2 regions of the Nocardia fodinahabitans genome follow, and region 1 is predicted to be linked to the other one. Evidence: riboswitches for the same ligand, from Rfam matches in the RefSeq annotation. Region 1 holds a riboswitch; the other holds the start of a gene.
What was found. A riboswitch is a leader RNA that binds a small molecule or an ion and turns the genes downstream of it on or off. The one in region 1 is predicted to bind cobalamin.
Positions count from the first base shown of each region.

Region 2: it holds a riboswitch for cobalamin, as region 1 does, so the genes downstream of both, cobN (cobaltochelatase subunit CobN) here and metE (5-methyltetrahydropteroyltriglutamate--homocysteine S-methyltransferase) in region 1, are expected to answer to the same signal.

Region 1 is NZ_JBRJJC010000001.1:1,088,451-1,103,046, forward strand. Features, by position in the region: gene NV348_RS05235 (glycosyltransferase family 4 protein) at 1-17, opposite strand, end outside; gene NV348_RS05240 (PstS family phosphate ABC transporter substrate-binding protein) at 302-1,789, opposite strand; gene NV348_RS05245 (PHP domain-containing protein) at 1,886-2,923, opposite strand; gene NV348_RS05250 (dihydrofolate reductase family protein) at 2,929-3,510, opposite strand; gene mutM (bifunctional DNA-formamidopyrimidine glycosylase/DNA-(apurinic or apyrimidinic site) lyase) at 3,574-4,434, opposite strand; gene rnc (ribonuclease III) at 4,511-5,245, opposite strand; gene rpmF (50S ribosomal protein L32) at 5,249-5,431, opposite strand; gene NV348_RS05270 (YceD family protein) at 5,434-6,117, opposite strand; gene NV348_RS05275 (DivIVA domain-containing protein) at 6,205-6,978, opposite strand; gene NV348_RS05280 (GtrA family protein) at 7,229-7,759, shown strand; gene coaD (pantetheine-phosphate adenylyltransferase) at 7,799-8,284, opposite strand; gene rsmD (16S rRNA (guanine(966)-N(2))-methyltransferase RsmD) at 8,288-8,851, opposite strand; partial or broken gene NV348_RS05295 (pyruvate carboxylase) at 8,848-12,247, opposite strand; cobalamin riboswitch at 12,508-12,716, shown strand; gene metE (5-methyltetrahydropteroyltriglutamate--homocysteine S-methyltransferase) at 12,859-14,596, shown strand, end outside.
Region 2 is NZ_JBRJJC010000001.1:170,041-184,636, reverse strand. Features, by position in the region: gene NV348_RS00875 (cobalt-precorrin-6A reductase) at 1-476, shown strand, start outside; gene NV348_RS00870 (PadR family transcriptional regulator) at 482-1,024, opposite strand; gene NV348_RS00865 (ubiquitin-like domain-containing protein) at 1,161-1,664, opposite strand; gene NV348_RS00860 (precorrin-2 C(20)-methyltransferase) at 1,831-3,396, opposite strand; gene NV348_RS00855 (precorrin-8X methylmutase) at 3,393-4,028, opposite strand; gene NV348_RS00850 (Lrp/AsnC family transcriptional regulator) at 4,077-4,514, opposite strand; gene ddaH (dimethylargininase) at 4,652-5,536, shown strand; gene NV348_RS00840 (RNA ligase family protein) at 5,651-5,872, opposite strand; gene cobG (precorrin-3B synthase) at 5,941-7,131, opposite strand; gene NV348_RS00830 (hypothetical protein) at 7,249-7,917, shown strand; gene NV348_RS00825 (DNA polymerase III subunit beta family protein) at 7,958-9,394, shown strand; partial or broken gene NV348_RS00820 (hypothetical protein) at 9,511-9,992, shown strand; cobalamin riboswitch at 10,147-10,275, shown strand; gene cobN (cobaltochelatase subunit CobN) at 10,314-14,006, shown strand; gene NV348_RS00810 (acyl-CoA thioesterase domain-containing protein) at 14,003-14,596, shown strand, end outside.

The sequences.
Region 1 (14,596 bases):
AACCCGGTCGGCGACATTGCCGACGTATCTGCACTCATGACCTTCCTTCCAGGGACACAACCTCGCAACACTTGCGCGAACAAGAGATGGCCGCCTCGGCGGAGGTGGAGACGAGAGCTTCACCGCCGTCCATGGGGCATGGTTGGCCTGGCCAAGCGGGAAACGCACCACGCGGGTGCCCGCCTGAACAGAGGGGCCGTAGTGGAACGTACCCCGCTACCGGGGAGTAAACCAGTGGTTTGCTGGCAAAACATGTCGGCGATTGCCTGACGAGACAGGAGATTACGCCGTCAGAGGCGGTCTACGGCGTACAGAATTTCGGTTCGACCGGGTCGACGCACGGGATGTTGCCGAACTCGGTCATGGTGAGCCTGGCCTTACCCCGGGTCAGGTAGTCGAGAAACTGCGCGACCAGCGAATCACCGGCGATCGGACCGTGAGTGTAGGCGTACTCGACACCGGTGAACCGGTAGGCGCCGGACCGGATCGTCTCGGGTGTCGGACTCACCCCGTCGATCGTGACCGCCGCGACCTGGTCGTCGACGACCGAAGTCTCCAGATACCCCACCGCGCCAGGCATTTTGGCAACGAACGTAGCCACTTCGTCGGTGACGTCGACCTCGCATTGTTCGCCACCCGCGGCCATGCCGATGCAGCTGGTGTAGCGGAACACCTTGCGGTTGTCCTCGAGCAGACGCGATTCCAGCGCGCGCCGGGTGCCCGAACCCGCCGTCCGGTCGATCAGGACCACCGGCAGATCGGGTCCGCCGATCTGGTTCCAGTTCTTGATGTTTCCGCGGTACAGGTCCCGGACCTGCTGGGTCGAGACGTCTTTCACGCCGACACCGGGATGCACCACCAGCGAGAACGAGCCACGCGCCAGCGGGAGTTCGGTGAGCGCCTCGAACGAGGTGCCCTTGGCGCCGTCGCCGATCGCAAGCATGCCCGTGGTCGGCCCGGCCTTGGTAATCGTGCGCAGGCCGGGCTCGGTGCCGGCAAAGTCGAAGGTGAATCGCGCTCCGGTGCAGGTCTTCTCGTAGTTCTGCGCGGCCTTGCGGATCATCGGCGCCATCGCGGTCGATCCGACTATCGTCAGCTCGCCCGCGGCGCAGTCGCGCGGCGGTGGGTCGCCGCGCAGCACGGTGGCCAGCAACTGCACCATCACCACCAGGGCGAGGAACACGCTCAGCCCGAGCAGCGCGGGTTCGCGCCGGGAGCGGCTGGTGGTCTCGACGAATCGCCCGCCCTTGAGACTGCCCGCCGTGGTCACCACCTTCGCCGCGTTGATGTCCTGCGGATCGGGCGCCGGACCCGCGAGCACCGCCAGCACCTTGTAGTGCTCACCGCGTTCGAGCCGTTCGCTCGGCAGCACGATCCGCGCGGCATTGTCCGCGCCGACGCCGGCGGCCAGCTCCCGCAGGGCGTCGCTCAGCGCGGTCACCGAGTGCCCGGTGCGGGTGACGCGCTCGGTGACCTCGATCGCCCGGATCGTGTGGTGCGGGAACAGCAGTCGCGGACTCTCGCCGGCGTAGTCGTCGGCCTCGATCACCGTGGAGCCGTAGTTCTCGATCCGGATCAGCACCACCGACACCGGCTGTCCCGCCGAGGTGTCCCCCTGGGCGGCCGTGCCGTTCGGGTCGGCGAGCTGGATCCGGCTGGCCGGCGTATTCATCTGCACGCGATAGCCGAGGCGCTTGCGGCCGACGAAGACGAACTCACGCAGAAACGCGGCCGTCGCTACGAGCAGACCGAGCGTCGACAGCACGATCTCCACCGGGAACTCGCCCATCGGCGCTCCTCCCCCCTCACCCCGGATACCTGTAACCGACTGTCTATCAGGCCGATCCGCGCCCGCGGCGCCCGACGCCGGTTGTTCGGCGAGTCTTCACCCGGCGGTCGTCGCGCACCAGGTCAGCAGCTCGTCGACCGGCCAGGTGTTGATCACCCGGTCGGCGGGGACGCCGTGGGCCAGCGCGCGCTCGCAACCGTAACCCTGCCAGGCCAATTGGCCGGGGGCGTGGGCGTCGGTATCGATGCTGAACTGGCAGCCCATCTCGACGGCGAGGTCGATGAGGCGGCCGGGTGGATCGCGGCGTTCGGGGCGGCTGTTGATCTCCACGGCGGTGCTGTACTTGCGGCAGGCCTCGAAGACGAGTTCGGCGTCGAAGCTGGACTCGGGGCGGGTGCCGCGATTGCCTTCGACCAGGCGGCCGGTGCAGTGACCGAGGATGTCGACATTCGGATTCGCGACGGCATAGACCATGCGTTTGGTCATGGTGGCGCTGTCGTCGCGCAGGTGTGAATGCACGCTGGCGACAACGATATCCAGGCGTTCCAGCAGATCGGCCCGCTGGTCGAGGGTGCCGTCGTCGAGGATGTCGACCTCGATGCCGGTGAGGATGCGGAAGGGTGCCAGCTGCTCCTGGAGGTCGGCGATCACATCGAGCTGGCGCAGCAGCCGGTCGGCGGACAGGCCGTTGGCGACCTTCAGCCGCGGCGAATGATCGGTCAGCGCACAGTATTCATGGCCGAGCGCGGCGGCGACGCCCATCATCTCCGCGATCGGGCTGCCGCCGTCGGACCAGTCCGAGTGGGTGTGCAGGTCACCGCGCAGCAGGGTCCGCAGCGGGTCGCCCGCGGGGGCGATGGGCTGCGCGGCGCCGCGCAGCTCGGCCAGATAGTCGGGAACCGCACCGGCGCAGGCCTGTTCGATGACGGCGGCGGTCTTGGGGCCGATGCCGGGCAGCTCCCGCCAGCTGTGCTCGCTCGCCCGGGTCGCCTGTTCGGACTCCGACAGGCCGGCGACGATATCGGCGGCGCGACGATACGCCTTCACCCGATGGGTCTGCGCGCGTGATCGCTCGAGCCAGAACCCGATCTCGCGCAGGGCCGCCACCGGGCCCGGACCCGCCGCCGACGTCACCCGCGCTACCCGATCCGGCCGTACTTGAGGAACGCGACACCGTCGGCGTACACGCGACTGGTGATCACCCGGAAGCGTTCCGGCTCCGGCAGTTTCGTGCCGCCGCCGAACAGCGGACGACCGGTCCCCAGCACCACCGGATGCAGCTTGAGGAACACCTGATCGATCTCGGGCAGCAGCGTCTGCGCCAGCTCACCACCACCACACAGCCAGATCCCCAGTCCTGCTTCACGTTTCAGCTCCCGCACGGCGGAGATCGGGTCGGCAGAGATCAGCTCGACCCCGGGCGCGGGCGACTCGGGCAGCGTCGTGGACACCACGAACTGCCGCAGGTGCTCGTAGGGACTGGCGGTGCCGGTGCGCACCCCGAAGTCGTGGGTCTTGCGGCCCATGATCACGGTGTCGAAGTAGACGTTGCCCGCCGCGATGCCGCGCGCCTCGCGCACCTTGGTCGGCAGGGTCTCGGGGTACTGCGAAATGATCGCGGGCCCGTGGTCGCCGCCGACCGGGAAGAAGTCCAGGGTCCCGTCCTCGGCGGCGATGAAGCCGTCGATCGTCGATGCCACGAAATAGGTCAGCTTGCGCATAACGTCCTCCTGCACGGACCCGGTCCGATACGACCTGTCAGGAGAAACGGTAGCGCGCCCGGATCAGCGGCGGCGCGGCTTCCGCTGACACTTGGGGCAGGAAAACGACGAGCGATTCATGAATTGTTCGCGGATCAGCAGCGAGCCGCAGCGATCACACGGCTCGTTCTCGCGGCCATAAGCGGCCAGTGACCGGGAGAAATAGCCGGATTCACCGTTCACGTTCACATACAGCGCGTCGAAGGAGGTGCCGCCGACAGCCAGCGCCTCGCTCATGACCGCGGTGACGCCATCGAGCAGCCGGCGCACCACCGGCCGGGTGAGTTCGGCGGCCACCCGGGCGCCGTGCAGACCTGCCCGCCACAGCGCCTCGTCGGCGTAGATGTTGCCGATGCCCGACACCACGGTCTGATCGAGCAGCACCCGCTTGATCTCGGTGTTCTTGGCCCGGATCGCGGCGACCACGGCCTCGGCGTCGAAGCGCGGGTCCAGCGGATCGCGGGCGATGTGGGCGACGGAGTCCGGGACCACGGTGCCGTCGACCTCGACGAGGTCGGCCAGCGCCCAGCCGCCGAAGGTGCGCTGATCGACGAAACGCAGCTCGCTGCCGTCACCGAGGACGGCGCGGATATGTGCGTGCTTCTCGACCGGGGCGTCCGCGGGCTGCACGAGCATCTGCCCGCTCATGCCCAGGTGGACGACCAGCGCGGTGTCCGGCTCATCGAAGGTGAGCCACAGGTACTTGCCGCGACGCTGCGCGCCCTCGATCTTCAGCCCGGTCAGCCGGGCCGCCAGATCCGCCCCACCCGCGACGTGCCTGCGCACGGCCCGCGGATGGGTGACGGTGACGGCGTCGATCGCCCGGCCGACCGCATGATCGGCCAGACCGCGCCGCACTACTTCGACTTCGGGCAGTTCGGGCACGGTCAGGCTGCCTTGCCGCGCAGGCCCTCGAGGGCCTGCGTGGTTATGCTCCGCTGCCGCCGCCGGCCCGCCGTGGTCACGCTTCGGTGACGGAGGATTCGTCGGTGAGTGCCTTGTAGGCGGTGCCCGCGGCCTTCTGCTCGGCTTCCTTCTTGGAGCGGCCGACACCCTGCCCGTACGGACGACCGGCGATCACCGTGGTCGCGGTGAACTCCTTGTTGTGGTCCGGGCCGGTGGAGGTGATCTCGTAGTTGGGCACACCGAGGCCACGCTCGGCGGTGAGCTCCTGCAGGCTGGTCTTCCAGTCCAGACCGGCGCCCATGCGGGGGCCACGCTCGAGCAGTTCGGCGAACAGCCGCAGCACGACGCCACGGGCCACCTCGATGCCGTGCTCGAGATGCACGGCGCCGAGCAGCGACTCCATGCCGTCGGCGAGGATGCTCGGCTTGTCGCGGCCGCCGGTGAGCTCTTCGCCCTTGCCCAGCAGCAGGTACTGACCGAGTCCGCCGTTGCCGAGACCACGCGCCACCTCGGCGAGCGCGTGCATGTTCACCACACTGGCGCGCAACTTCGCGAGCTCACCCTCGGACTTCTCGGGATGCTCGGTGTAGAGCCGTTCGGTGATGCTCAGGCCGAGTACCGAGTCGCCGAGGAACTCGAGGCGCTCGTTGGTCGGCAGACCGCCGTTCTCGTACGCGTACGACCGGTGCGTCAGCGCGAGGCGCAGCAGCTCCGGTCGTACGTCGACACCGAGGGCGGTGAGCAGACTGGCGTGATCGGCCGAGCCTGCAGTGTCTTTGCTGGCTGTCACGAATCAGACAGCGGAAGTGACCTGGCGGCCCTTGTAGGTGCCGCAGGACGGGCACGCGATGTGCGGGAGGGTCTTCTCACCGCAGGCACGGTTCGGGCAGGTGACCAGGGTCGGCGCGACGGCCTTCCACTGGCTGCGCCGCGACCGGGTGTTGGAACGGGACATCCGGCGCTTGGGAACAGCCACGGCTACTTCTCCTCTGTGTTTTCGCTGACCACGTGGGCATCGTTTGCCACGGGAGCGGATCGGTCTGGGGTGGTGGAACCCTCAGCGGGGTCGCCGGTGCCGGGCGCCTCGGCGGCGAAACTCGCCAACTTGGCCCAGCGAGGGTCCAGTATCTCATGCCCATGATCAGGACCCGCAATCGCCATCCGCACACCGCACTCGGGGCACAGGCCCGCACAGTCCGGGGTGCACAGCGGCTGCAGCGGAAGCTCCAGCCCGATGGCGTCGAGGATCACCGGCTCGAGGTCGATGAGGTCGTCTTCCATGCGGTAGACCTCGTCGTCCTCGGTCGTCTGCTCGGTGGTGCTGTCCGGATACGCGAACAGCTCCGTCAGACGAATCTCGACCTGGTCGTCGAACGGCTCGAGGCAGCGCGAGCACTCCCCCACCGTCGGCCCGGACGCCGTGCCGGTGACCAGCACACCCTCCGAGACGGCCTGCAGCTGCAGGTCGAGTTCCACCGCGGCGTCGGCCGGGATGGCGATCAGATCCAGACCCAGCCGCTCATGGTCGGTGACGGTGCGACGCAGCTCCCGCATGGTTCCCGGCCGACGGCCGAGACTGCGGACATCCAGCACGAAGCCCGCGTCGGACACAGGACCACTGGTCTTGTGCGGACGCGAGGGCGAACCGGAAGCGGCGGGCATCACTGACTCACTTACTTCTGAGGGGATTTGGGCAACCACTCAACAGTACGGCAGGACCCCGTCCGAACTCAAAACGCGGGAGTGCGCTCAGCGCCGGTGCTCGGCGGCGTATTCCGGGTATTCGGCGGCCTGACCGCCGCGCATCTGCTGACGGCCGCGAGTGATCGTGCGCCGCGTGGTGTTCAGCGTCTCCTCCATCTCGGCGAGCCTGTTGCCGAAATCGGCCATCTGCTCGTCGACGTAGTCGTCGCATTCGGCGCGCACCCGGTCGGACTCGGCCTGGGCGCTGTCGATCAGGCGCGCCGACTCCGCGTGCGCGGCCCGCACCACCTCGGTCTGGGCGACCAGCCTGGCCTGCTCGGCCTTGCCGTCGGCGACCGAGCGCTCGTAGGAGTCCTTGCCCGCCTGGATGGCCCGGTCGGCGTCGACCTGGGCGCGGCTGGTGAGTTCGTCGTACTCGGCGTTGCCGTCGGCGATGACCTGGTCGGCCTCGGCCTGAGCGGTCGCGACCAGGCGATCGGCGTGCGTGGTGGCCTCGGCGACCATCCGGTCGGCGTGCGCCTTGGCGTCGGCCAGGATGCGGTCGGCCTCGGCGCGGGCCTGCTCGATGGTCGTGCGCGCCTGGTCGTTGGCCGAGGTGACGGTGGCCTCGGCGCCGGTGCGGGCGTCGCCGACGATCTTGTCGCGATGATCGAGGACGTCCTGGGCGTCGTCGAGCTCACCGGGCAGGGCGTCGCGGACATCGTCGAGCAGTTCGAGAACGTCGCCGCGCGGCACGATGCAGCTGCGAGTCGGCGGGATGCCGCGCGCCTCTTCGACGATGGCGACCAGTTCGTCGAGTGCTTCGAATACGCGATACATGCTCACTACCCTCCTGCTTCCTCACGGCGAAACCACTACCGCCGTGGCCCAGTGTGCCCGTCGGCGGCGCGTGTTCCGAATGTCGTCGCGGTGTGTCGCGAGAGTGTCCTAGATCGCACAGATATCAAGTGGAGTGAACCCCTCCACTTCCGCTACCATCGGTAGGCACGACAACGCCGTCCGCCGGGAAGCACTGCACGTTTATTGCTGTTGTACTCCTCGACGCCTTTCGACAGGATCGGAGTCGACCATGACCGTTCTGGAAACACCGAGAAGCTCGGTGCTGCCTGTCGCGGGCATGTTCACTCCCTGGACCGGCCCGTTCCCGGTCGTCGCGCCGAGCGAACCCGCCCCCGTGCTGCGCCCCCGGTTCGACAACGCCCTGTCCTACCTGCGCGGCGACCGCGCGCTCCCGCAGCTCATCCGCTTCGCCCTGGTCGGTGGCTCCAGCAATATCGCCTACGTGCTGCTGTTCTTCGCCATGCACGGCATCGGCCCGCTGATCGCCAATGTGGCCGGTTCGGTCGTCAGCACGATCATCGCCAACGAACTGCACCGTCAGCTCACCTTCCACGCCGCCGACCGGGTCACCTGGTTCACCGCGCAGTGGGAGGGCGGCGGACTCGCCCTGTTGGGTCTCGGCATCACCACCGCGGGCCTGGCCGCCCTCGGTGTGTGGGCGCCCGGCCTGGGCGACAGCGTGCAGGCACTGGCCGTACTCGCCATCACCGCCGCGGTCGGCGGCATGCGCTTCCTCGCCCTGCGCGGCCTGGTCTTCTGATCCGGCTCTCCGCGACTCGGGCCAGATCCGGGTCCGAGATCAGCTCCGGCGTTCGGCGAGCCGATCGAGGAGGCGCTTGTGCACTGCGGGCGGGAGCATGTCACTCACGTCGCCGCCGTAGGCCGCGACTTCCTTCACCAGGGAGCTGGACAGGAAGCTCAGCGACGGGTTGGTGGCGATGAAGAAGGTGTCGACGCCGGCCAGCTTGTGGTTCATCTGGGCCATCTGGAGCTCGTAGCCGAAGTCGCCCGCGTCGCGCAGGCCCTTCACGATCGCGGTGATGCCCTCCTGCTTGGCGAAGTCGACCGTCAGGCCCTGCCAGGACGCGACCCGCACGTTCGGCAGGTGACTCACCGACTCGCGCAACAACTCCATGCGCTCCTCGACGGTGAACATGCCCTGCTTCTTGGGATTCACGTTGACGGTGACGACCACCTCGTCGAACTGCGCGGCCGCGCGAGCGAACACGTCGAGGTGACCGTTGGTGACCGGGTCGAAGGAGCCGGGGCACAGTGCTGCAGCCATGGTTCAGACGCTAGCACCGAACTCTGCGAGCTCGATTCTGGTCTCCCCGTACTTGCGCGGCTTCAGCGGCGCATAGCCTGCGGGCCAGGCGATTTCGGGTGAGCGGATGGACCGCTCGACGATCACCAGCGCGTCGGGCACGAGCCAGCCATTGGCCGCCAGCGCGGTGAGGTCGGCGATCACGTCCTCGGTGCTCACGTCGTACGGCGGGTCGGAGAAGACCAGGTCGTAGGTACTCGGCGCGGCGTGCGCCAGCACCGAGCCGACCGTGCCCAGGCGCAGTTCCGCGCCGGGCAGGCCGAGTTCGGCGATATTGGCGCGCACGACGGCGGCCGCCTTGCGGTCGGCCTCGATCAGCAGGGCGTGCGCGGCGCCGCGCGAGAGCGCCTCCAGACCGAGCGCGCCCGACCCCGCGTACAGGTCGACGACGCGTGCACCGTCGAGGTCGAGGCGCGCGTCGATGGCGCTGAACAGGGCCTCGCGCACGCGGTCCGAGGTGGGCCGGGTACCGGCGGGCGGCACCTTCAGCCGCCGCCCGCCTGCCGTCCCCGCGACGATGCGCGTCATTCCGACTCGCGCGCAGCCAGTTCCACCAGCAGATCGCCGCCCTCGACCTGCTGGACCTTGGCGGTCGCGATCCGGCCGACGATGCCGGCGCGCGGCGCGGTGATGGCCGCTTCCATCTTCATCGCCTCGATGGTGCCGACGGTGTCGCCCGCGTGGATCTCGTCGCCCTCCGACACCGCCAGCGTGACGACGCCGGCGAACGGCGCCGCGATGTGGCCGGGGTTGTTCTTGTCGGCCTTCTCCGCGGCGGGCACCTCGGAGGCGATCGAGCGGTCCCGCACCGCGACCGGACGCAGCTGCCCGTTCATGATGCACATGACCGTGCGCATGCCCTTCTCGTCCGGCTCGGAGATCGCCTCCAGCCCGATGAGCAGGGTGACGCCCTTCTCCAGCTGTACCCGGTGCTCCTCGCCGCGGCGCAGACCGTAGAAGAACTGGTTCTCCGACAGCCCGGTGGTGTCGCCGTACTTCTCCCGGTGCGCCTGGAACTCCGCGGTCGGGCCGGGGAACAGCAGGCGGTTGAGGGTGTCGCGACGCTCCTGCGAGGTGCCGTCGAGCCCGGACTGGTCGGCCGGGGTCAGCGGGGTCTCCGGCTTGGGCTCGTTACGCCCGGCCAGCGCCTTGCTGCGGAACGGCTCGGGCCAGCCGCCCGGCGGGCTCGCCGAGCTCACCGCGCAGGAAGCCGATCACCGAGTCGGGGATGTCGTAGCGGCCCGGATCGGCGGCGAAGTCCTCGATGTCGACGCCGGTGCCGACCAGCGCCAGCGCCAGGTCACCGACGACCTTCGACGACGGGGTCACCTTGATCAGGCGGCCCAGCAGCCGGTCGGCCGCGGCGTACTTGGCCTCGACCTCCTCGAACCGGTCGCCCAGGCCGAGCGCGATCGCCTGCTGACGCAGGTTCGACAGCTGACCACCCGGGATCTCGTGGGTGTACACGCGCCCGGTCGGCGCGGGCAGACCCGACTCGAACGGCGCGTACACCTTGCGCAGCGCCTCCCAGTACGGCTCCAGATCGCACACGTTCTGCAGGTTCAGGCCGGTGTCGCGCTCGGTGTGCGCGGTGGCGGCGACGATCGCCGAGAGCGCGGGCTGCGAGGTGGTGCCCGCCATCGCCGCCGACGCGCCGTCGACCGCGTCGGCGCCGGCCTGCCAGGCGGCGAGGTAGGTGGCCAGCTGACCGCCGGGGGTGTCGTGGGTGTGCACGTGCACCGGCAGGTCGAAGTTGCTGCGCAGCGCGGTGACCAGCTTCGCCGCCGCGGGGGCGCGCAGCAGGCCCGCCATGTCCTTGATCGCGAGCACGTGCGCGCCCGCGTCGACGATCTGCTCGGCCAGCTTCAGGTAGTAGTCCAGCGTGTAGAGCGACTCGTTCGGGTCGAGCAGGTCGCCGGTGTAGCTGAGCGCGACTTCGGCGATGGCCGTGTTGGTTTCGCGCACCGCGTCGATGGCCGGGCGCATCTGGTCGACATTGTTGAGCGCGTCGAAGATGCGGAAGATGTCGATGCCGGTGGTCGCGGCCTCGGAGACGAAGGCGCGGGTGACCTGCTCCGGGTACGGCGTGTAGCCGACGGTGTTGCGACCGCGCAGCAGCATCTGCAGACAGATATTGGGCACGGCTTCGCGCAGCGCGGCCAGCCGCTCCCACGGGTCCTCGTGCAGGAAGCGCAGCGCCACATCGTAGGTCGCGCCGCCCCAGGCCTCGATCGAGAGCAGCTCGGGGGTCAGCCGGGCGACGTGTCCGGCCACACCGAGCAGGCCGTTGGTGCGCACGCGGGTCGCCAGCAGCGACTGGTGCGCGTCACGGAAGGTGGTGTCGGTGACGCCGAGCGCCTTCTGCTCGCGCAGGGCACTGGCGAAACCGTCCGGGCCGAGGGCGAGCAGACGCTGGCGCGAGCCGTCCGGCGGCGGCAGGGTCAGATCGGCGGCCGGCAGCTTGTCGTACGGGTACACCGTGGTACGGCGGTCGCCGTGCGGCTTGTTGACGGTGACGTCGGCCAGGTAGCTCAGGATCTTGGTGCCACGGTCGGCCGAGCCGCGCGAGGTCAGCAGCTCGGGCCGCTCATCGATGAACGAGGTGGTGACCCGGCCCGCCTGGAAGTCCGGGTCGTCGAGCACCGAGAGCAGGAACGGGATGTTGGTCGTGACGCCACGGATGCGGAACTCGGCCAGCGCGCGCCGGGCGCGCGCGGCGGCGGCGGGCAGGTCGCGACCGCGGCAGGTCAGCTTGACCAGCATCGAGTCGAAGTAGGCGCCGATCTCCGCGCCCAGGTTCGCGCCGCCGTCGAGGCGGATGCCCGCGCCACCGGGCGTGCGGTAGGCGGTGATGCGACCGGTGTCGGGGCGGAAGCCGTTGGCCGGGTCCTCGGTGGTGATGCGGCACTGCAGCGCGGCGCCCCGGATCGACACCGTGTCCTGGCTCAGGCCCAGATCGGTGAGGGTCTCCCCGGCGGCGATCCGCAGTTGGGACTGCACCAGGTCGACGTCGGTGATCTCCTCGGTGACCGTGTGCTCGACCTGGATGCGCGGGTTCATCTCGATGAACACGTGGTTGCCGCGCTCGTCGAGCAGGAACTCCACGGTGCCGGCGTTGCTGTAGCCGATCTGGCGGGCGAAGGCCACCGCGTCGGCGCAGATCCGTTCGCGCAGTGCGGGATCCAGGTTCGGCGCGGGCGCGAGCTCGATCACCTTCTGGTGCCGGCGCTGCAGCGAGCAGTCGCGCTCGAACAGGTGCATGACATTGCCGTGCTGGTCGGCCAGGATCTGCACCTCGATGTGGCGCGGGTTCACCACGGCCTGCTCGAGGAACACGGTCGGATCGCCGAAGGCCGACTCGGCCTCGCGCGAGGCCGCCTCGATCGACTCGCGCAGCTGCTCGGGCGCGGCGACCCGGCGCATACCGCGACCGCCACCACCGGCGACGGCCTTGACGAAGATCGGGTACTCGAATTCCTGGGCGGCGGCCAGCAGCGCGTCGATATCGGCGGAGGGCTCGCTGGACTTCAGCACCGGCAGCCCGGCGGCCTTGGCGGCGGCGATGGCGGTGGCCTTGTTACCCGCCATCTCCAGCACGCCGGCCGAGGGGCCGATGAAGGTGATGCCCTCGCGCTCACAGGCGGCCGCGAGGTCGGGGTTCTCGGAGAGGAAGCCGTAGCCGGGGTAGATCGCGTCGGCGCCCGCGCTCTTGGCCGCGTCGATGATCGCCTCGATGGACAGGTACGCCCGGACCGGGTGCCCTTCCTCGCCGATCTGGTACGACTCGGCCGCCTTCAGCCGATGGACGGAGTTGCGGTCCTCATGAGGGAACACCGCGACCGTTCCGATGCCGAGTTCGTATGCCGCGCGGAAGGCGCGAATGGCGATCTCACCACGATTGGCGACCAAGACTTTCGAGAACATTGGACTACGGTACCCGGACGTGACCGCAGGACAGTCACGCAAGGTGGCTTCGCAGCAATCTTCACATCGCACACCCGCCCACCTGCGAAGTTGCGTTCATCGAGCCGTCACATCTCACCGTGGCGGGCGGTCGGCGGTGCGCCGCCGAAGCGCAGGTCACGCGGGCGGCGCGGGCCGGGGTGGTCGCGGCGGCCCACGCCGAGGCCCTATGCTGGATGCCGCAGCTGGTTCGCCTGCGCGGTGGAAGAGTCGGAGCCCCGACCTCCCGCGCCGGCGTCGAAGCCCGGGCACACCGTGCCGGGTGAAGAGGGAACCCGGTGGGAATCCGGGACTGTCCCGCAGCGGTATGCAGGAACGACCGCCGTCATCAGCACTGGGCACGAAGCCCGGGAAGCGACGGCCAGTAGGTCGGTCGATCACCCGACCGGTGCCCGCGAGTCCGAAGACCTGCCGACTGTGCCGGATACGCCGTATCCGGCGGCCACCGCCTCGTGGATCGGGCGCGCGGACCACCTGTGCCGGCCTGTCGTGTCCTCGCGACGGGTCCCCGGAGGTGTCTTCGTCACCCGCGAAAGGCGTCGGCTCTCCCTGCACGACACTGGAGAATCTCCGTGACTGTTTCGCACTCCCCGTTCACCGCAACGGTTCTCGGCCTGCCGCGAGTCGGCCCGCGCCGGGAACTCAAGCGCGCCACCGAGTCCTACTGGGCCGGCCGGCTCGGCGCCGAGGACCTGCACGCCGTCGGCCGCATGCTGCGCACCGTGCAGTTCGCCGCACTGCAGGAGGCCGGACTGGATTCGGTGCCCGTCGGCACCTTCTCCTACTACGACCAGATGCTCGACACCGCCGTGCTGCTCGGCGCACTGCCGCACCGGGTGGCCGGCATCGCCGACCCGCTGGACCGCTATTTCGCGGCCGCGCGCGGCACCGACACGGTCGCGCCGCTGGAGATGACCAAGTGGTTCGACACCAACTACCACTACCTGGTCCCCGAGATCGACGCGGCCACCACCTTCTCCCTGCACCCGGAGAAGCTGCTGACCGAACTCGCCGAGGCGATCGCGCTCGGCGTGCAGGCGCGGCCGGTGGTGATCGGCCCGCTGACCTTCCTGAAGCTGGCCAAGTCCGCCGACGGCGTGGCGCTGGACCGGCTCCCGGAGCTGCTGCCGCTGTACCAGGACCTGCTGGCGCGGCTGGCCGAGGCGGGCGCGCAGTGGGTGCAGATCGATGAGCCGGTGCTGGTCACCGACCTGACCGAGGCCGAGATCGGGCTCGTGCGCGACACCTATACCGCGCTGTCGGCCGCGCAAGACCGGCCCGCGATGCTGGTCGCCACCTACTTCGGGCAGCCCGATGGTGCGCTGGCGGCGCTGGCGGACACCGGAATCGAGGGTGTCGCCCTCGATGTCACCGGGGGCACCGAAGTGCCCGCGGTCCCCGCGCTGGCAGGCAAGCTGCTGGTCGCCGGCGTCGTCGACGGCCGCAATGTCTGGCGCACGAACCTCGACGCCGCCCTCGACACGCTCGGCGCCCTCGGGACCGGCGTGGCCGTATCGACCTCGTGCTCGCTGCTGCACGTGCCGTATTCGCTGACACCGGAGACCGGGCTCGACGACCACCTGCGGTCGTGGCTGGCCTTCGGCGCCGAAAAGGTCGGTGAGGTACGGGTTCTCGCGACTGCGCTGGCCGAGGGCACGGCCGCGGTCGCCGACGATCTGGCCGCGGCCCGCGCCGCCGCCGAGACCAGGCGCACCGACCCGCGCCTGCACGACGACCGGGTCCGCGCCCGCCTGGCCGCCCTCGACGCGGGCGACCTGACCCGCTCCCCCGCCGACGAGCGCCGGGCGGCGCAGCGCGATCACCTCGACCTGCCGCTGCTGCCGACCACCACGATCGGCTCCTACCCGCAGACCTCGGCCATCCGGCTGGCCCGCGCCGCGCTGCGCAAGGGCGAGATCGACGACGCCGAGTACGTGCGCCGGATGCGGGCCGAGATCGCCGAGGTGATCACCCTGCAGGAGAAGCTCGGCCTGGACGTGCTGGTGCACGGCGAGCCGGAACGCAACGACATGGTCCAGTACTTCGCCGAGCTCCTCGACGGTTTCGCCGCCACCGAGGCGGGCTGGGTGCAGTCCTACGGCACCCGCTGCGTGCGCCCGCCGATCCTGTTCGGCGACGTCTCGCGGCCCGAGCCGATGACACTGTCGTGGATCGGCCACGCCCAGTCGCTGACCGCCAAGCCGGTCAAGGGCATGCTCACCGGTCCGGTGACGATCCTGGCGTGGTCGTTCGTCCGCGACGATCAGCCGCTCGCCGACTCGGCCCGCCAGGTCGCGCTGGCGATCCGGG
Region 2 (14,596 bases), 920 kb from region 1:
CCGCCCTGCATCTGCGGCGTCCCGAATGGGTCCAGCGCCGCGGTGACCTGTGGACGCGGGTGCCCGATCTGGCGTCGGCGGCCGCCGCCCTGGCCGGGCACGGCGAGCAGGTCCTGCTCACCATCGGCCGACAGGGCGTCGGCGCGTTCGCCGGCTGCGGGCGGCACCGGTTCGTCGTCCGCTCGATCGACGCACCGGCCGCACCCCTGCCGCCGCGCTACGAACTGCTGCTGGCCCGGGGACCGTTCACCTTCGACGACGAGCTGGTGCTGATGTCACGGCACCGGATCGACGTGCTGGTCACCAAGAACAGTGGTGGTGAGCAGACCGAGGCGAAGATCTTCGCGGCCCGCACCGCGGGCCTGCCCGTGGTGATGATCGATCGCCCCGCGCTGCCTGCCGGCGCGGTGACGGTCGAGGAGGTCGGCGACGCCGTGGACTGGCTGCACGACGCCGCGTCACACCGGGTGCGCTGAGGCGCTCACTGCGGTCGCGGCCCGGTGAAGATGCGCGGGAGCTGGTCGAACCAGTGCAGCACGGCCCGCTCGTAGGCGATGCCGAATTCGAGGGTGGCGCGCTGGTGCGGGGCGAGCCCGGTCGGGTCCTCGTCGAGGTAGCGGTCGAGCCGATCCTGGTGGATGTTCTTGTTGGCGGCGATGATCCGATCGCGATGCGCGGGGTCGAGGTGTTCGCCGAAGGACAGCGTGAGCAGCAGCGGCACCCGGATCGTCTCGGCGCCGGGGTCGCGGGCGATCCACTCGGCGAAGGCGTCGCGTCCGGTGTCGGTGATCCGGTAGGGCGTGCGCTCCCTGGCGCCCCGTTCGCCCTTGGTCACCAGGCCGGCGGCGTCCATGGTGGTCAGCTCGCGATACACCTGGCTCTGGGTGATCGTCCAGAAGTCGCCGATCCGTTGCTGGGCCTGGGTGGCGAGGTCCCAGCCCGACATCGGGCCCTCGTGCAGGAACCCCAGTAGCGAGGCCGCGGTGGAGTTCAGCGGGCGGCGTCGAGTCGCGGTATCGGTCAACGGTCAACTCCCTTCGAACGACATTCCTAAGTGGAATGTTACGCCTGGGTGCGCTGTCCACCAAGACCACGGGTGTTGCGGTGTGTTCGCCGGTACGGCGGTGACCCACGGGGCGGGTCACCGCCGCGCGGCTCGATCAGCGCAGGGCGAGGGTGACGGTGTCGCCGTCGCCGAGCTGGTACTGCGCGAGCGAGGTGCCGTCGACGAGCTCGACGTCCCCGTCGATCAGCAGCCGCTGCTGCTCGACGGGGATACCGGTCTGCTCCTCGATGAGCGTCTTCAGCGTGTCGACCGGAGCCGCCGCGTCGACGGTGACCGCGAAGCTCGCCCCGTCGGCGTTCGTGACCGCCAGCGTGAGGGACTCCGCGATCGGTGCCGCGGGCGCACCGGGCAGACCAGGGAGGCCTGGCAGGCCCGGTGCCGCGGGCGCGCCGGGGGCCGCGGGTTCACCCGGTGCCGCGGGGGCCCCGGGCGCCGCGGGAGCGCTGGGGGCCGGTGGCGCCGGTTGAGCCGACGCGGTGGCCGGGACGACCAGGGCCGCGACCGGCGCGGCCAGTGCCACCGCGGTCAGCCCGGTCGCCAGCGCGCGGCGTACGGAAGTGGAGCGGGAGGTGCGACGTGCGTGGTGCTGAACTCTCATCGTGGTGAGTCCTTTCATCGTCCACGAGGACGCGTTGGGGAATCGAACCAGGAAACGAGATGTCACGCTTGTGCCATGGCGGGACGAGCCCGCCGCACCCCAGTGTGCCACCGGACGCCCGGGATGTGGCTGACCTCGCGGGTGTCCTCGTGGCGGAGGCCGTGAGCTAAACGGTCGTGCCGTAGCGCCGGGAGGTGAACACGCGGGTGCCCTCGCTGGTCTCGAACGCGGCGGTGGTGGACGAGCCGATGATCAGCAGCGTCCGCATGTCGACCTCGTCCGGATCGAGGTCGCCCAGGGTGATCACCCGGACCGACTCGGTCGGCCCGCCGACATCGCGGCCGAGCACCACCGGCGTCTCCGGCGCCCGGTGTGCCAGCAGCACATCGCGCATGGCGCCCACCTGCCAGCGGCGCTGCGACGAGGCCGGGTTGTAGATCGCGATCGCCATGTCGGCGGCCGCGACGGCCGAAAGACGCTGGGCGACAACGTCCCACGGCTTGAGCCGGTCCGAGAGCGAGATCATCGCGTAGTCGTGCCCGAGCGGCGCGCCCACCCGGCTGGCCACCGCGTTGGCCGCGGTGAGCCCCGGCAGCACCCGCACCGGCACCCGCTCGAACTGCGGCTCGGCCGATACCTCGAGCACCGCGGCGGCCATCGCGAACACGCCGGGATCGCCCGAGGACACCACCGCGACCTTCGCGCCCCGCTTGGCCAGATCCAGTGCCATGGCGGCCCGTTCGGATTCGACCTTGTTGTCGCTGGCGTGCCTGCGCTGACCCGGCCGGGCGGGGACGCGGTCGATGTAGGTGGTGTAGCCGACGAGATCGGTGGCCTCGGCCAGGGCGGCGGTGACCTCCGGCGTCGTCCACGCGGTGTCGCCGGGGCCGAGCCCGACCACCACGACTTCGCCCGGTGCCACCGGGGCGGCATGGGATTCGTCGTCGTCGTCGGCGCTGCTCGGCGCGGTCTTGTCGCGGGCGACGATCGGCGTCGTCGGTGTCGGGCCGGGCACCAGGGTGATCGCGAAGTAGGGCACGTCGGCTTCGTCGACATCGGCGGCGGGCATGACCCGTTCCCGGGTGCTGCTGGCCCGCTCGACGTAGTAGGCGTCGTCGAGTCGCCCGGAGTCCGAGAGTGCCTGGCGCACACCGGGATAGGTGCGGCCGAGCTTCATGATCGCCGCGGCGTCGGTGTCGCGCAGGCGGCGGGTGAGCTCCTCGACGGGCATGGTGCCCGGGAGCACGGTGAGTACCTGCTCGCCCTCGACCAGCGGCGTGCCCAGCGCCGCCGAGGCCGCGCTGACGGAGGTGATGCCGGGGACGATCTCGGCCTCGAACCGGTCGGCCAGGCGGCGGTGCATGTGCATGTAGGAGCTGTAGAACAGCGGGTCACCGGCGGCCAGCAGGGCGATGGAGCGCCCGGCCGCCAGGTGGACGGCCAGCCGGGCGGCGGCCTGCTCGTAGAACTCGTCGATCGCGCCCTGGTAGCCACCGGGATGATCGGTGGTCTCGGTGGTCACCGGGTAGACCAGGTGCTCCTCGATCTGCCCCGCGCGCAGGTACGGCTCCGCGATGGCGCGCGAGATGCTGCGCCCGTGCCGGGCGCTGTGGAAGGCCACCACGTCGGCGGCGGTGATCAGGCGGGCCGCCTTCACCGTCACCAGTTCCGGATCGCCGGGGCCCAGGCCGATGCCCCACAGTTTGCCGGTGCTGAGCTCGAGCTCGCTCATTCCTGTTCACTCGCGATCGCGTTGAGGGCCGACGCGGTGATCGCGCTGCCGCCGCGGCGGCCACGCACGGTGAGGTACTCGACCCCGCCGAAGTCGATCAGCGCCTGCTTGGATTCGGCGGCGCCGATGAAGCCGACCGGGATGCCGATGATCGCGGCGGGCGTCGGCGCGCCCGCGTCGAGCATGTCGAGCAGGTGGAACAGCGCGGTGGGGGCGTTGCCGATGGCGACCACGGCGCCGTCGAGCTGATCGCGCAGCAGTTCCAGCGCGGCCACCGACCTGGTGTTGCCCAGTTCGGCGGCGAGCGCGGGCACCCGCGGGTCGGTCAGGTTGCACAGCACCGCGTTGTCGGCGGGCAGGCGCTTGCGGGTGACGCCCGCGGCGACCATGTTCGCGTCGCAGATGATCGGCTTGCCCGCGTGCAGCGCGGCGCGCGCGGCGGCGACCACGCCGGGGGAGTAGGCGATGTCGCCGGCCAGGTCGACCTGACCGCAGCCGTGGATCATGCGCACCGCGACCCGCTCGACATCGGCGGGGAAACCGGCCAGGTCGGCTTCGGCGCGGATCGTCGCGAACGAGCGCCGATAGATCTCGGCCCCGTCGGTGAGGTAGCTGGTACGCACATCGGACATGCGGACAACCCTAGAACCTGTGTCCGGCGGCGTTTCCGTCGCGGTGTCTCAGGTGCGTGGCCGCTCGAGAATACGCGACATCACCAGCGAGCTGCGGGTGCGGCCGACGCGCGCGTTCTCCCTGATCCGCTCGACCGTCACCTCGATCTCGGCCATATCGGTGGCCATCACGTGGACCAGCGCGTCGGCCTCGCCCGCGATCGTCCACACGCCGACGACCTGCGGAATCGGTTCCAGGGTGCGCCGCAGCTCGGCGGGGGAGATGTTGTCGCGGTAGTAGACCTCCACGTACGCCTCGGTCGTCCAGCCCAGCGCCGCGGGATTCACCTGCGCGGTGAACCCGGTGATCTGCCCGCTGGCCACCATCTTGTCCACCCGCCGCTTCACCGCGGGTGCCGACAGCCCGACCACCGCGCCGATCTCCTGGAACGAGGCGCGCGCGTGGGTGAGCAGCACGGACAGGATGCGGCGATCGATATCGTCCACGTCACTCCTTCGGCGATGGAACGCAAGATTTCTCCATTTTGGCACCGGAATGCGCAATGAATCGGTGTTCCCCGTGCAACGCGCACACATTTACCTTCGTAGGAACACCTCGATCCGCGCAGCCACCGGGAGCCCTGATGACCGCCGCAGCCCCTCTTCGCGCCACCACCTCCGCGCGGGTCGCCCCGGCGCCCGCGCGGGTCGCCACCCCGCGCCGCTATGTCATGTGCAGGCCCGACCACTTCGAGGTCGCCTACGCGATCAATCCGTGGATGGACCCCGCCGCCCCCGTGGACCGGGCGCGCGCCCTGGCTCAGTGGGAGATCCTGCGGGCGGTGCTCGAGGACCACGGGCACACGGTGGAGACGGTGCCCGGCGAACCGGGCCTGCCCGACATGGTGTTCGCCGCCAACAGCGGGATCGTGATCGGCGGGCACGCGCTCTCGGCCCGGTTCGCCCGCCCCGAACGGGCGGCGGAGGGCCCGGCGTTCCACAGCTGGTTCGCGGCCAGGGAACTGCGCGCGCTCGCCCCGGCGTCCGAGACCAACGAGGGCGAGGGCGATTTCGCCTTCGCCGGGCAGCGGATCCTGGCCGGTGTCGGCTTCCGCTGTTCGCTGTCCGCCCATGCCGAGGTCGAGCGGTACTTCGCGCTGCCGGTGGTGTCGCTGGAACTCGTCGATCCGCGCTTCTATCACCTCGACACCGCGCTGATGGTCCTCGACGACACCACCATCGCCTACTATCCGGCCGCGTTCGGCCCGGCCGCCCGCGATGTGCTGGCCGCGCTGTACCCGGACGCGATCCTGGCCGACGAGAACGACGCGCTGTCGTTCGGCCTCAACGGTGTCAGCGACGGTCACCACGTCTTCCTCGACCCCGGCGCGACCGGACTCGTCGCCGCTCTCCGGGAGCGCGGGTTCGCGCCCGTGCCGGTCGACATGTCCGAACTGCGCAAGGGCGGCGGCGGCGTGAAGTGCTGTGTGCTGGAGCTGCACACGCGCCGCGACACGACCGCCGGGTAACACCCCGCTTGTTTGCTGTGCCGGCCGCTTCCGCGCTGGCCCCGACCTGGCCGGCACCACATCTCCGCGGGATGTGGCTGGTGGTCGGGGTGATGGTCACCCTGACGGTGACGGTCACTGGAATTCGGTGCCACCGTCGCGCAGTAGGTACGCGTCGGAGACGACCTTGCCGATCGCCCGTCCGCCGAGGACCGCCGACGGCCGCTCGGTCGCGGGCCGGACCACCAGGCCCTCCCGGATATTGGTGCCCGCGCCGCCGACGGTCTCGGTGCCCTCGGCCAGCGCCGGCAGCGCCGCCGTAGTGCAGGTCCTGCACGCCGGCGCCGTACACCTCACCGAACAGCCCGACCCGGTCGGCGTCGAGCGCGGTGGTCGGGTCGATCGAATTTCGCCGGGGGAGAACGTCAGTGGGTGTCGACGCGGTAGCCGTCGGGGGTGGCGACGACATCGGTGACCGGTCCGGTCGGGCGGCCGCAGCGGCGGTCGCAGCCGGACCAGTGCTGGCGGCCCGCCACCGCGACGTCCTCGGCCGGGACCACGACATGCGCGGGTGCCGGCGTGCCCGGCCGGACGCGCTCGCTCTCGACCGCGGCCGCGAGATCGGCGCGCACATCGGTGAGCGACTTCGCGCAGCCGGGTCGCCCCGCGCACGCGCTGACCCGCAGCCACGGCGACTGCGCGTCGAAGATCAGGCCCATCGGCGCGAGCACCCGGACCACGGTCTCGGCGGGCCCCTCGTCGAGGTCGGTGATCACCAGGCTGCGCCAGGGCGTCACGAAGACGGGTCGTTCGACGGCGGCGAGGAACTCGGCGGTTCGCGCGGGCAGCGTGCCGAGGGGCACCCCGGCGCCGAGGCTGACCAGGCCGTTGTCCTGGTCCAGCCAGCCGATCGGAAGATCGTGTGCCGCACCCAGATCCAGCGGGGCGCCGGCGGGGGAGCGGTCCAGCGTCTCGGTGATCCGCTCGACGCCGCCGGGGATCTCGTGCAGCCGCCATTGCCCGTCGTCGCCGGTGCCGCGCAGGTCGAGGAAGCCGTGCGCCGCGTCGAGCATCACCTCGACCGCCTCGCTCGCGCTCACCCGCAGCCCGGTGTCGGCGCCCGCGAGCACGACGGCGAACTCGTCGGCGCCGACGGCCTGGATGCCGATGTCGCCGCGCAGGGTGCTCACATCGCCGCGGCCGTCGTCGAGGGTGAACAGCACCCGGCCGGGCAGGTCCGCCAACCGGGGATCGGCCTGGATGCCCACGTCGAGGTCGACGGCGAGTCCGTGCACGTCCGCCCAGCCGCCGACCCGGCCCGACAGCGGTGACGCCACGATATTGCGGACCCGCTCGTGCGTGCGACTGGGCAGCAGCCCCGCGGCGCCGAGCCGATCGGCGAGCGCGGCGGCGTCGCGTACCCGCCGCAGCTGGATATTGCCGCGGGAGGTGAGTTCCAGGTGGCCGTTGCCCAGCTCGCGGGCCGCGTCGGCGAGGGCTTGCAGCTGCCCCGGCGCCAGTCTGCCGCCGGGGACGCGGATCCGGGCCAGCGGCCCGTCGGCGGCCTGGTGCAGGCGCAGGACACCGGGGCAGGAATCGGGGGTGCTCCTGGTCATGATCCGTCCAGCCTACGACCGCCGACCCGTGCGCCGTCGTCAGGCATTGCCGGTGGGCGTCGCCTAGGGTGAGCGGGAATCGTTCGCCAGGCGTTCGCCGACAGGAGAGGTCACCGCATGTTGCGTGAATTCGTGGACAAGCGTGTCGTTCCCGCACTCGACAAGGTCGCGCACGCCCAGACCGGGACCGTCGGCCGCTATGTCGACTGGCTCGAGCGCAGGCATCCGGGGGACGCGCCGGTGGAAACGCTGCAGCGGTTGTCGCGGCAGTACCTCGTCGTCGTCACCACCAGCGGTGTGCTGGTCGGCCTCACCGCCGCCGTGCCCGGGGTGGGCACCCTGCTGAGCCTGGCCGCGACCGGTGTCGACACCGCCGTGTTCCTCGAGGCGTCCTCGGTGCTGTCGGTCGGCGCGGCCGCGGCCTACGACCTCGACCCCGACGATCCGCGTCGCGAGCATCTGGTGTCGAAGGTCGTCCTCGGTGAGGCGGGCACGAAGGTGCTCGACGAGACCGCCGGACACAAGACCGGACAGTGGCTCTCGGTGGTCACCGATCACCTCCCGGGCTTGGCGAGCATGCCCGACTCCCCGGCCAAGCGCTTCATCGTCAACTACCTCGTCAAACGCACCCTGCTGCTGTTCGGCACCCTGATTCCGGCCGGTATCGGCGCCGTCATCGGCGGTGTCGGCAACAACGCCCTCGGCCAGATGGTGGTCGCCAACGTCTACCGCAACCTGGGGACCGGCTCCCCGGAGATGGTCGCGGTGGGCACCACGCGCGACTGACGCTTGACCTTCGACCAGCTCGAACCCCGATGATGACGCGGTGCCCGAATCCGACCTGCTGACCATCGGCGCCTTCGCCCGCGCCTGCGGCCTGAGCGCCAGTGCCCTGCGTTTCTACGCCGACGCGGGCGTCCTCGTCCCCGCCGTGATCGACGAGGCCACCGGCTACCGCTACTACACACCCGACCAGACCGGCCCGGCCCAGCTGATCCGCCGGCTGCGTGCCGCCGACATGCCGCTTCCCGCGGTCGTCGCCGTCCTCGCCGAACCCGATCCCGCCCGCGCCGCGGCACTGGTCGACGACCACCTCGCCGAACTGGACCGCCGACTCCGCGCGGTCCACGCGGCCGCCGACGCGGCCCGGTCGGCGGTGCGGGTCGGCACGATCCCCGGCCACGGCGCCCGGTCCCCGCTCGGCCCGACGCCCACTCCAGGTTCCGCTCGGCCGAGCGGCCCCGGTCCGGCGAGCGGCCCCGCTCTGTCCAACCGCCGCGTTCCGGCGAGCGGCTCCGCGCCGGCTGACGACACGCTGCCGGAGCGGTTCGGGGACGACATCGTGCGGATACGGGGTCCGGTGCTCGCGGCCGCCATCGACCAGATCGCCGCCGCGACGATCACCGACCCGGACCTGCCGGTGCTCAACACCATTCACCTCGAGTCGACCGCCCAGGAACTGACCCTCACCGCCACCGACCGCTACCGCCTGGCCACCCGCACCCTGCGCCCGGCCGACCCGTCCGCGGTCGACTGGTCGGCCACCGTCGATGCCGACGATCTCCGCACGGCCACGTCCTGGCTGCGCCGGGAGCACACGGTCACGATCCGCCCGGACGTCACCCACGTCGTCATCGCCGCCGCCGACCCGGCCGGGCGCGCAGGCGCACCCGAGCCCGGAGCGTCCGGAGGTGACCGTCGTCCGGAGGTACCGGGAGCCGCTGATCGGCCCGGGTCCCGGGCCGACGGTCGCCGACCTAGGGAGTACGCCAACGGTGGCCGACCCGGGCAGCGTGGGAATGCGGCTGACGAGCCTGGTGGCAGCAGCGAATTCGGTGTGGGTGGCCCGGATCGACGACGCTGCCGCCGATCGACCGAGCAATTCCCCGACTACCGGGCAATGCTGGCTGCGCTGCCCGCCGTCACCACACGGGTGGTACTCAGCAGGACAGCAGTGCTGGATGCGCTCGAACAGTCCGGCTCGCCCACGATCACGCTGCACATCGATCCGGCGGGTGAGGTGCGGACCGCGATCGACGACAACCCCCGGCCGCTGCCCGCGACCGTCACCGGACCAGGCATGACGATCCATTTCGCGGTCACCACCCTGTACCCCGCCGTCGCGGCTGCGATCGGACCCGACGTGATGCTCGATCTCACCGCCCCGGACCTGCCCGCCCGCATCCGCTCCGCCGACGACGGCGACCAGCTCACCCTGGCCATGCCATGTCGACCGGCGGCCGACGGCGTGCCGTTCCGGTGACGACGGGCGATCTGCTCGACCGCGTTCACTCGGTCGGCGACGGCGACATCGTGCCGTGCCGCCCGACGACGACCCGACCTCCGCTCCACCGACCACGACCGACGAGGAGACCTCCGATGACCACTGCCGACCCTGTCATGGCCCGAATCACCCAGGGCGTGACCGACTTCCGCTCCGGCGATCCCGAGGGCGCGCGAACCGCGCTGCTCGACGTCTGGACCGACATCGGCCCCACGGGCGACCCCCTCCACCGCTGCACCCTCGCCCACTACCTCGCCGACACTTACGACGACCCGGCCGAGGCGCTGGTCTGGGATTCCGCGCCCTCGACGCCGCCGACGCCCTCACCGACACCCGCCTGCGCGCACACCACGCCGAGCTGAATGTCGCCGGCTTCTACCCGTCCCTGCACCTCAATCTCGCCGACAATTTCCGCCGTCTCGGCGCCTTCGCTGCCGCCACCCGCCATATCGACGCGGCCCGCGCACGCCTGGCCGCTCTCCCGGACGACGCCTACGGTGCCCTCATCCGCACCGCTGTCACCGAGGTCGCCGACGCGATCGCCGCCAACGACACCACTCGCCGTCCGACCCACTGACAGCAACCGCAGCAGCAATGGGGGGGCAGCAGCCTGCCGGCAGCCACCAACCCCCGACGATGCCGGCTCTGCTCGAGACCACCACGCGCTGGTGCAGCGCCCGCTCGCTTCCGCCGGCGCGTGGTGATCATCGGTCCAGCGGTGGACCGCGGGCTGGAAAGTTGCGGTCGACGGGCGGCCAGTACGATCGGGATGCTCGGCGGGCGTCGAGGAAACCGGTGGAAATCCGGTGCGGTCGCGCCACTGTGAACAGCCAGACCCTCTCCGGCGAGCACGACAACCGATCCCGATGGGCGCGTCACCCGAGGAAGGCCTCACCCTGTGATCCTGCTGCTGTCCACCTCCGACACCGATCTGCTCAGCGCCCGCGCGAGCGGCGCCGACTACCGGTGGGGCAATCCCGCGCGGTTGCTGGTGGATGACCTGCCGGGGTTGCTCGACGGCGCCGATCTGGTGATCGTGCGCATCCTCGGTGGCAAGCGCGCCTGGGAAGAGGGTCTCGATGCCGTACGGGCGAGTGGGGTGCCGATGGTCGCCCTCGGTGGCGAGATCGCCCCCGACGCCGAACTCATGGAGTGCTCGACGGTCCCGGTGGGCGTGGCGGCCGACGCGCACAACTACCTCGCCGCCGGTGGCGCGGACAACCTGCGCGAGCTGCACAACTTCCTCTCCGACACGGTCCTGCTCACCGGTCACGGGTTCGAGCCGCCGGTGGAGCTGCCCACCTGGGGCGAACTCGACCGCGCCGCTCGCATTCTCGAACCGCACGCCCCGACCGTCGCGGTCGTCTACTACCGCGCCCAGCATCTGGCGGGCAACACCGACTACATCGACGCGCTGTGCACCGCGATCGAGGCCAAAGGCGCCCGCGCGCTGCCGGTGTACTGCGCCTCGCTGCGCACCGCCGAACCGGAACTGCTCACCCTGCTCGGCCGCGCCGACGCCCTCGTGGTGACAGTGCTCGCGGCCGGCGGCAGCAAGCCGGCCACCGCCTCGGCCGGCGGCGACGACGAAGCCTGGGATGTGGCCGCGCTGGCCGCCCTGGACGTGCCGATCCTGCAGGGCCTGTGCCTGACCAGCGGCCGCGCGCAGTGGGAGGACAACGACGACGGCCTCTCGCCGCTCGATGTCGCCACCCAGGTCGCGGTGCCCGAGTTCGACGGCCGCATCATCACGGTGCCGTTCTCGTTCAAGGAGTTCGACGACGACGGCCTGTCCACCTACGTCCCCGATCCCGAGCGTGCCGCCCGCGTCGCGGGCATCGCCGTGCGCCACGCCCGCCTGCGCCACATCCCGGCCGCCGACAAGCGGATCGCGATCATGCTCTCGGCCTACCCGACCAAGCACGCCCGCATCGGCAACGCCGTCGGCCTCGACACCCCGGCAAGCGCCATCCGGCTGCTCACCGAATTGCGCACCGCCGGTTACGATCTCGGCGAACCCGGCGAGATCCCCGGTCTCGACGAGCGCGACGGCGACGCGCTGATCCACGCCCTGATCGCCGCGGGCGGGCAGGACCCGGATTGGCTCAGTGCCGAACAGCTCGAGGGCAACCCGATCCGCATCGGCGCCGTCACCTACACCCGCTGGTTCGATTCGCTGCCCGCCGACCTGCGCGAGGCCGTCGTCGAGGCGTGGGGCCCGCCGCCGGGTGAGCTCTACGTCGACCGGTCCGCCGACCCGCAGGGCGAGATCGTCATCGCCGCACTGCGTTTCGGCAATGTGGTGCTGATGGTGCAGCCGCCCCGCGGCTTCGGCGAGAACCCCGTCGCCATCTACCACGACCCGGATCTGCCGCCGAGCCACCACTACCTCGCCGCCTACCGCTGGCTGTCGGCGCCCGACGGTTTCGGCGCCGACGCGATGGTGCACCTGGGTAAGCACGGCAATCTGGAATGGCTGCCCGGCAAGACCCTCGGCATGTCGGCCTCCTGCGGCACCGACGCCGCGCTCGGCGACCTGCCGCTGATCTACCCGTTCCTGGTCAACGACCCGGGCGAGGGCACCCAGGCCAAGCGCCGCGCGCACGCCACCCTGGTCGACCACTTGATCCCGCCGATGGCGCGCGCCGAGACCTACGGCGACATCTCCCGGCTCGAGCAGCTGCTCGACGAGCACGCCAACATCTCCGCCCTCGACCCGGCCAAGCTGCCCGCCATCCGCCAGCAGATCTGGACGCTGATGCGCGCCGCCAAGATGGACCACGACCTCGGCCTGGCCGAGCGGCCCGAGGAAGACGTCTTCGACGACATGCTGCTGCACGTCGACGGCTGGCTCTGCGAGATCAAGGATGTGCAGATCCGCGACGGCCTGCACATTCTCGGCCAGGCGCCCGAGGGCGAAATGGAACTCGACCTCGTGCTGGCCATGCTGCGCGCCCGCCAGCTGTGGGGCGGCGAGCAGAACGTGCCCGGCCTGCGCGAGGCACTGGGCCTCAGCGAAGCCGGTGACGAATCCCGCGACCGCGTCGATGTCGTCGAGGCCCGCGCCCGCGAACTCCTCGGCGCCCTGCAGGCGACGGACTGGTCGGTGGACGCCGTCGGCACCCTCGTCGGCGATTACGCCACCGCGATTCTTGCTGGGGGAGTAAGCGATTCGTCCACACCCGGGTCGGATGCGACCGGGCCCGGCGCTGCCGCCACGCCGGGCGGCGTCGAGGTCGGCGGGCGTCTGGCAGCGGTCGAGACCGTTCTGCGGTTCGCCGCGACCGAGGTCGTGCCCCGCCTGCGCGAGACCGGCATCGAGATCGCCCGGGTCCTGCACGCGCTCGACGGCGGTTTCATCCCCGCCGGTCCCAGCGGTTCCCCGCTGCGCGGTTTGATCAATGTGCTGCCCACCGGCCGCAACTTCTACTCCGTCGACCCCAAGGCCGTCCCGTCGCGCCTGGCGTGGGAGACCGGCCAGGCCATGGCGGAATCCCTGCTGGCCCGCTACCTGGCCGACCACGGCGACTACCCGAAGTCGGTCGGCCTGTCGGTGTGGGGCACCTCGGCCATGCGGACCTCCGGCGACGACATCGCCGAGGTGCTGGCGCTGCTCGGTGTGCGACCGGTGTGGGACGAGGCCAGCCGCCGCGTCACCACCCTCGAGGTGATCGCGCTCGACGAGCTCGCTCGCCCGCGCGTCGATGTCACCGTCCGCATTTCCGGCTTCTTCCGCGACGCCTTCCCGCACGTGCTGGCGCTGCTCGACGACGCGGTCCGCCTGGTCGCCGAGCTCGACGAGCCCGCCGAGTCGAATTACGTGCGCGCGCACGCCCAGTCGGATCTGGCCGAACACGGCGACGCCCGCCGCGCGACCACCCGCATCTTCGGTTCCAAGCCCGGTACCTACGGCGCGGGACTGCTGCAGCTCATCGATTCCAAGAGCTGGCGCACCGATGACGACCTCGCGCAGGTGTACACCACCTGGGGCGGCTACGCCTACGGTCGCGACCTCGACGGCGCCCCCGCCGCCGACGACATGCGTACCGCGTACAAGCGAATCGCGGTGGCGGCCAAGAACACCGACACCCGCGAACACGACATCGCCGACTCCGACGACTACTTCCAGTACCACGGCGGCATGGTCGCCACCGTGCGCGCGCTGACCGGCAAGAACCCCGAGGCCTACATCGGCGACTCCACCCGCCCCGACGCCGTGCGCACCCGCACCCTGTCGGAGGAGACCGCCCGCGTCTTCCGCGCCCGCGTGGTGAACCCGCGCTGGCTCGAGGCGATGCGCCGCCACGGCTACAAGGGCGCCTTCGAGATGGCGGCGACCGTCGACTACCTGTTCGGCTACGACGCCACCACCAATGTGGTCGCCGACTGGATGTACGAGAAGCTGTCCGAGAGCTACGTGTTCGACGACGTGAACCGCAAGTTCATGGAGCAGTCCAACCCGTGGGCGCTGCACGGCATCGCCGAACGCCTGCTCGAGGCCGCCGAGCGCAAGCTGTGGGAGCACCCGGAGCCCGAGACGCTGGACAAGCTGCGTCAGGTCTACCTCGAGACCGAGGGCGAGCTGGAGTGAGTACCGAGCAGTCCGCTGCGTATTTCCGGCGCGACGGCGAGATGTACACGCCGACGTCGTGGGGCCGGAGCCTGTGGGCCGACGGGATCCTGTCCGGCCCGCCGGTGTGCGGACTGCTGGCCCGCGCGATCGAGAACCGGTACCGCACCGGCGACTTCGTGCCCGCCCGGTTCACCGTCGACCTGCATCAGCCGGTGCCCGCCGTCCCGTTGACCGTGGACAGCGAGCCGACCCGCGACGGCAACCGGGTGCGCGCGGCGCAGGCGGTGCTGCGTGCCGACGGCGTGGTGGTGGCGCGGGCCTCGGCGGTGCTGCTGAAACGGTCGGCGCAGCCGCCGGGACAGGTGTGGCGCGAGGTGCGCCGCCCGCCGCTGCCGCCCGCGGAGCTGCTGGCCTCGGTCGCGCCGACCGTGCACCTGTTCGACAGTGACGGATCCGGCGACGGCTGGTCGGTCGAGATCTCCCGGCACGAGAACGACACCCGTAAACGCAAGTGGGTGCGCGGGATTCCGGTGGTGGCCGGGGAAGCCGGGTCGCCGTTCGTCTTCGCCGCCATGGCGGGCGAGCAGGCCAGCCTGGTGACGAACTGG